Regions from separate parts of the Stenotrophomonas sp. YJH_SMC_43 genome, predicted to be linked through region 2. Evidence: riboswitches for the same ligand, from Rfam matches in the RefSeq annotation. Region 2 holds a riboswitch; the other holds the start of a gene.
The links. A riboswitch is a leader RNA that binds a small molecule or an ion and turns the genes downstream of it on or off. The one in region 2 is predicted to bind glycine.
Positions count from the first base shown of each region.

Region 1: linked by a shared signal. The riboswitch ahead of gcvP (aminomethyl-transferring glycine dehydrogenase) and the one ahead of AC5QAH_RS14995 (trimeric intracellular cation channel family protein) in region 2 are both predicted to bind glycine.

Region 1 is NZ_JCAFVQ010000001.1:44,355-47,752, reverse strand. Features, by position in the region: gene AC5QAH_RS00195 (siderophore-interacting protein) at 1-321, opposite strand, end outside; gene AC5QAH_RS00190 (multidrug effflux MFS transporter) at 463-1,689, opposite strand; glycine riboswitch at 1,991-2,093, shown strand; gene gcvP (aminomethyl-transferring glycine dehydrogenase) at 2,156-3,398, shown strand, end outside.
Region 2 is NZ_JCAFVQ010000003.1:618,315-621,712, reverse strand. Features, by position in the region: gene AC5QAH_RS15005 (3-deoxy-7-phosphoheptulonate synthase) at 1-523, shown strand, start outside; gene AC5QAH_RS15000 (DUF5076 domain-containing protein) at 809-1,120, shown strand; gene AC5QAH_RS14995 (trimeric intracellular cation channel family protein) at 1,206-1,823, opposite strand; glycine riboswitch at 1,908-2,011, opposite strand; glycine riboswitch at 2,025-2,114, opposite strand; gene AC5QAH_RS14990 (GIY-YIG nuclease family protein) at 2,155-2,421, shown strand; gene AC5QAH_RS14985 (nuclear transport factor 2 family protein) at 2,493-2,924, shown strand; gene AC5QAH_RS14980 (hypothetical protein) at 2,928-3,380, shown strand.

The DNA.
Region 1 (3,398 bases), on a different contig from region 2:
CCCGGTCTCGCCATGAAGCACGAAATCAACGTCGACCTCGCCCTGCTCGGCGCGCAGGTGGCGGATGGTGTAGGTGCGCATGGGCGGGCGCTGGTCGTCCGGCAGGGCCCGGTAGCGTGGGTACCAGTCGTCACCGCTGGGGACCTGCGGCACCTCCTGGCCGGGCAAGGGGAAGAACACCTTGATGCGCTGGTCCGGGCCTTCGGTCTTCATCCGCGCCACGTCGGCACCAGTGAACACCATGCGGTCCAGGGAAGGGGAAAGAACGCGGCGCTCCTTCAGCGCCACCTCGAACAGGCGATAGGTCTGCTGCGCAGCCATGGGGGAACCTCATGCAACGACATCGGATCGGCTGGCTGTCGTGCATCCACGCACCGGCTGGCTGGAGTCCCCAGCCTAGTCCGGTCGCTCCTCGCCGCAAGCGTTACGGGCATCGCGGCCTGCCCTACCCCTGCGCGCTGCTCAATGGCCCGTGCAGGCTGCCTGCGCCGCGCGTTCACGCTGGTGTTCCCAGTACCAGAAAACGAATCCGGCGCCGAAGAACGCGGCCTGGCCCAGCGCCAGGTGCAGCGGGCTGGCACTGAGCAGCGGCGACACCACGCCGGCCACCACGGTGCTGATCATCAGCTGCACGAAGGCCTGCAGCGACGAGGCCAGGCCGCGCTGGTGCGGGTACATGTCCAGCACCGCCAAGGCCAGGATCGGGAAGATCAGGGCCATGCCCATGCCGCCCAGGAAGATCGGCAGCACCGCCCACGGCAGCACGAACTGCGGCGACAGCGCCACGTAGCCGACATTCAGCAGCGCCGACAGCGCGCACAGGCTGAAACCGATGGCGACCTGGCGTGTGGGCGTGGTGTGCCCGGCCATGCGCCCGGACAGGAACGAGCCGGTGGTCATGCCGCCGATGGTGGGGATGAACAACCAGGCGAAACCGCCCTCGCCCAGGTGCAGGTGCTGCATCACCAACACCGGTGCCGAGGAGATGTACAGGAAGATGCCGCCGAAACCGATGCTGCCGGCCAGCGCCAGGCGCAGGAAGCGCGGGTTGAAGCCGATGCGCACGTAGTCACGCAGCAGCACGCGCGGCGACAGCGGCACCCGTGCCTCGACCGGATGGGTTTCCGGCAGGAAGCACGCGGTGGCCGCCAACAGCACCAGCCCGAACACCACCAGGAACCAGAAGATCAGCGGCCAGCCGGCGCCACTGAGCAGGATCCAGCCACCGATGATCGGTGCGATGGCCGGAGCGATGCCGAACAGCATCGACACCTGGCTCATCAGCCGCTGGGCATCGTGGCCGTGGTACAGGTCGCGGATCACCGCGCGGCCGACGATCATGCCGACACCCGCCGACAGGCCCTGCAGCGCGCGGAACGCCAGCAGCGTGGACAGGTCGGTGGACAGCGCGCAGCCGACCGAGGCGCCGACGAACACCACCAGGCCGCCCAGGATCACCCGCTTGCGGCCCCAGGCATCGGACAGCGGGCCGTGCGCCAGGCTCATCAGGCCGTAGAACAGCAGGTACACGCTGATGGTCTGCTGCACCGCCACCTCGTCCACCGCCAGGCGCTGGGCCAGCTGCGGGAACGCCGGGAAGATGGTGTCGATCGAGAACGGGCCGAACATGGCCAGGCCGGCAAGCAGCAGGGCCATGCGGCGGGTGGAAGGGGCAACAGCGGCGGTCATGGAGGAAGCGTCCGGCAGGGCCATGCGGGGCACGCACGGCGGGCGCCGGTCCCGCAACAACGGGGACGGCGCCAGATGAATTCGGGTATCCGCCCATCATAGGTGGGGATTGCGCCTGATGCCATGCAGCACTGCACAAAACGCACGGCCGGGCCATCGGCCATTCAGGCGCGGCGGCACCGACCGGCGGCCGCTGGCCGGGCCCGCAACGGGCTATAATCGGCGGGCAACACGGTGGGAGAAGCGGAACACCGCTGCCGAAGGCGCAACGCCCGTAATCGCTCAGGCCCGATACCACCCGTAACACAACTCTGGAGAGACCGGTTCGATCCGGCGCCGAAGGGGCACGAAGCTGCGGTTTTCCGCGCTTTTAAACTCTCAGGCAAAAGGACAGAGGGGCGCCCCGCAGACCGCCGACAGGCGGCTTGTGCCCGTGCGTGTGCCCTTTCCTGACGGATCCTTCGCCATGTCCCAGAACACCCCTTCCCTGCGTGAGCTCGAGCACCACAACGCGTTCGTCGAGCGCCACATCGGCCCCAACGACGCCGAGATCGCGCAGATGCTCGATGTCGTCGGCCACGCGTCGCTGGATGGCATGACCGATGCCATCGTACCGGCCAAGATCAAGTCGCCGGCACCGCTGGCGCTGCCGGAGTCGATGACCGAAGTACAGGCACTGGCGAAGATCCGTGCGATCGCCGACAAGAACACCGTGCTGCGCAGCTTCATCGGCCAGGGCTACTACGGCACCCACACGCCGAACGTGATCCTGCGCAACATCCTGGAAAACCCGGCCTGGTACACCGCCTACACTCCGTACCAGGCGGAAATCTCGCAGGGCCGCATGGAAGCGCTGATCAACTTCCAGACCCTGTGCGCCGACCTGACCGGCATGGAAATCGCCAACGCCTCGCTGCTGGACGAAGCCACCGCCGCTGCTGAAGCGATGACCCTGGCCAAGCGTTCGGCCAAGTCCAAGTCGGACACCTTCTTCGTGCACGACGCCGTGCATCCGCAGACGCTGGAACTGCTGCGTACCCGCGCCGAGCCCATGGGCATCGTGCTGCGCGTCGGCACCCCGGCCGAAGCACTGGAAGCGGAAGCCTTCGGCCTGCTGCTGCAGTATCCGGATACCTTCGGCCAGGTGGGCGACTACAAGGCGCTGGTCGATGCCGTGCACGCACGCGGCGGCCTGGTGGCCGTGGCCACCGACCTGCTGGCCCTGACCCTGCTGGCCGCCCCGGGCGAATGGGGCGCGGACATCGTGGTCGGCAACAGCCAGCGTTTCGGCGTGCCGTTCGGCTTCGGTGGCCCGCACGCCGCCTTCATGGCCTGCCGTGACGCCTACAAGCGCTCGATGCCGGGCCGCCTGATCGGTGTTTCGGTCGATGCCCAGGGCAACCCGGCCTACCGCCTGACCCTGCAGACCCGCGAGCAGCACATCCGCCGCGAGAAGGCGACTTCCAACATCTGTACCGCGCAGGTGCTGCTGGCGGTGATGGCCTCGATGTACGCCGTTTACCACGGCCCGGAAGGCCTGACCCGCATTGCCCGCCGCACCCATCGCCTGGCCTCGATCCTGGCCGCAGCGCTGCGCAATGCCGGCGTGCAGGTTGGTGGCGACTTCTTCGACACCCTGCATGTCACCGGCGTGCACGCCGATGAGATCCATGCCAAGGCCCGCGCCGCCGGCTACAACCTGCGCGCGA
Region 2 (3,398 bases):
CTTCAAGAACGGCACCGATGGCAACGTGAAGATCGCCGCTGACGCAGTGGGTGCGGCGTCCAATCCGCATCACTTCCTGTCGGTCACCAAGCAGGGCGGAACCGCCATCGTGTCGACCACCGGCAACCCGGATTGCCATGTGATCCTGCGCGGCGGCAAGCAGCCGAACTACGACGCAGGCAGTGTTGCCGAGGCCTGCCAGGTGCTGGCCAAGGCCAAGCTGCCAGCGCGCCTGATGATCGACGCCAGCCATGCCAACAGCCTGAAGAATCCGGAGAACCAGCCGAAGGTGATCGACGACATCGCCGTTCAGCTGGAAGACGGCGAACAACGCATCGTTGGCGTGATGATCGAGAGCCATCTGGTTGGTGGTCGCCAGGAACTGGTGGAAGGCCAACCGCTGGTCTACGGGCAGAGCATCACCGATGGCTGCATCGACTGGGACACCACCGTGACGGTGCTGGAGCGGCTGGCCGCGGCCGTGCGCGCCCGCCGTGAAGTGAAGGTGTCCGAAGCCGCCTGATGGAAGCCGCTTGAGTGCGGCACGTGTGTGGATGGCGGCCAGCGCCTGCGGGGGTGCGGCCGCGATCAGGGCCGGTCGGAGTTGGAGACCGGCCCATCTGCACCGGCGATGCGCCTGGCGCTGCGCATGAGCGACAGCGCCAGGTACATCGCCGGGGTGGTGAGAACGATGGATGGGGCCTTCATGTAGCGTCGAGCCCGCGAAGCGCGGGGCTTTGTAGAAGATCCGCTCCACGTACGCTCCAGGTCACGTCACAATGCCACTTCCTGTTTGGTGGCCGCAGCCATGAAAGAACTGATCATTCCAGAAGCCGCACAGCGCGATGAGGATTCCATCGAGATGATCCGCGTGTGGATTGCCGAACGGGGATTGCATGCTTCGCTGAACGTTGGCCTGTATGGAGATCGTCCTGGCATTCGAGAGGAGCATGCGTGGGGACGCATCCTGGCAGACGTCGCCCAGCATGTCGCAGATGCTCTGGTCGTGAGTGGCGGGATGGACCGCGGCGCGGCGATCAACGCGATCAAGGATGCATTCGATGAAGAGCTGCGGGCGCCGTCCAGTGGGCGCTCGGGGGGATTCGTGGTCCGCCACTGAGGGACCAGATGGGCGCCGCGGCGCTGGAGACAGCGTCCCAACGCAACACGGCAACAAGCGCTGGGCGACGTGGAGAACGCGAACTTCAATGCACTTCGTCGTGGTACACGAACTTCGGCATTTCCCAGCGGTAGTGGATCGCCAGCAGGCGCAGCGCGAAGCCGCCGCCGAGGCAGCACAGGATTGCGGTGGCATCGGCCACGCCCCAGTGCAGCAGCAACAGGTAGGCCGCGCCGGTCAGCAGCGCGATGATCGCGTACAGCTCCTTCTGGAAGATGAGTGGTACCTCGTTGCAGAGGATGTCGCGCAGCACGCCGCCGAACGCGCCGGTCAGCATGCCGGCGATCAGCACGATCGGCATCGCATGGCCGGCTTCGCGCGCGATCGAGCAGCCGATCAGGGTGAAGGCGATCAGGCCCAGGCCGTCGAGCACCAGGAAGGTGCGGCGGAAGTGGTGCATCCAGCGCGCCACCCAGGTGGCGATCAGCGCCGCACACACGGTGAAGCCGAGGTACTCGGGATGTTTGACCCAGCCCAGCGGGTAGTGGCCGAGCAGGATGTCGCGCAGCGAACCGCCACCGAGTGCGGTGACGCAGGCGATCATGACCACGCCGAACAGGTCCATGCGGCGGCGGCCTGCGGACAGTGCGCCAGTCATGGCCTCGGCGGAAATGGCAATCAGGTAGATGATGGACAGCAGCATGGGACAGGCTCCGGGCGCGGTGGGGCCGGCCATGCGCGACTACCGCCACAGCCTGCGCAATGACGGGATGACGATGACCGGTGCCGCTCCCGCTGTCCTTTTGCCTGAGAGTTCAGCGGCATGGGCCGCGTGCCCCTTCGGCGGATCGTCCCGGGCGTGCCCGGTGACCTCTCTCCAGCTCGGCGAGTCGAATGCATGGTTGGTGGGATTCCAGCCCACCGGCCTGAGCGATCATGGGAGCCTGCGCCTTCGGCGGGCGCCAGCGCGGCGCCTCTCTCCTGCATTCGGGCGCCAGTATATCCGCTGCAGTGCAGCACGGCATAATCCAGGCATGGCCCCGTCCCTCCGCCCGTGGTTCCTGTACCTGCTCGAATGCCGCGATGGCAGCTATTACGCCGGCATCAGCACCGATGTGGAGGCGCGTTTCGCCGCCCACCAGGCCGGCAAGGGCGCGCGCTACACCCGGGCCCGGCCGCCGCTGCGCGTGCTGGCCGTGCGCGAATACCCGGACCGGGCCGCCGCCTCCCGCGCCGAGTGGCAGCTCAAGCAGCAGCCCCGCGAACGCAAGCTGGCTTGGCTGCAGGCGCCGGTCCTGTAGATCCACGCCACGCGTGGATGGGCTACCCGGCCCGTGCGATGATCGCCTCGCGCCCAGAGCTGGAGACCCGGATGTCCACGATCGCCCTGCTGTTCGCTCTTTCCGCAGGCACAAGCCCCGCCGCCGCCCCGGCCACCCTCGCGGCCATCGAAGCCACCTGCCACGACTATGTCGATGGCCAGCTGGAAGCCGACCCGCAGCGCGTCGCCCGCTCCCTGCATCCGGACCTGGCCAAGCGCGCTGTGCTCGGCGATACACCTGACGAACGCCTGGGCCTGCGCCGGATGTCGAAGGAGGAGCTGGTCTTGCTGACGAAGCAGGGCGCGTTGAAGACCCCGAAGGATCAATGGGATCGTCGCTGCACGGTGCTGGACGTGACCGGCAACGCGGCCTCGGTACGGCTGGAGACCCCGTGGTTCGTCGATTACTTCCACATGGGGCGCTTCGACCAGCGCTGGGTCATCGTCAACGCGCTGTGGTACCCGAAACCGAAGGCGCAGTGAGCGATGCGTGCCGCCGGCAAGGCATGGATCTCCGTCGTCGTGCTGGTCGCCGGCATCGCGCTGCTGCCTGGACTGCTGTACCTGCTCGGGCTGGTATTAGCAGGCGGTCGGCCGAAGCCGGCCGACCGTGCGCTCAGTGGTGTGGCTGCGTGCAGCAGTGAGCCACGGGCGGGGTATCGGCCGATGAACCCCTGGCGCTTCACCGCCCAGTTCTTCGACAACGACGCGATGAAGAAGGTGCCTGAAGTGGAGCGGGAGGCCTTCTGGATTGCCCGGCGCTATCTGTGGCGGCAACCGCAGCGCGGCGTGCTGCGCTGGCAGCTCAGCAGTACCGCATTGACGATCTGGATCACCCGGCATTGGAGTACCGCGCAGATTGCCGACACCGCAAGGAAGGAGGACTTCTGCCGGACCTGGTCGAAACGACGGATGTCCGGTGGCCCGATGAACCGGTAGATCCACGCCATGCGTGGA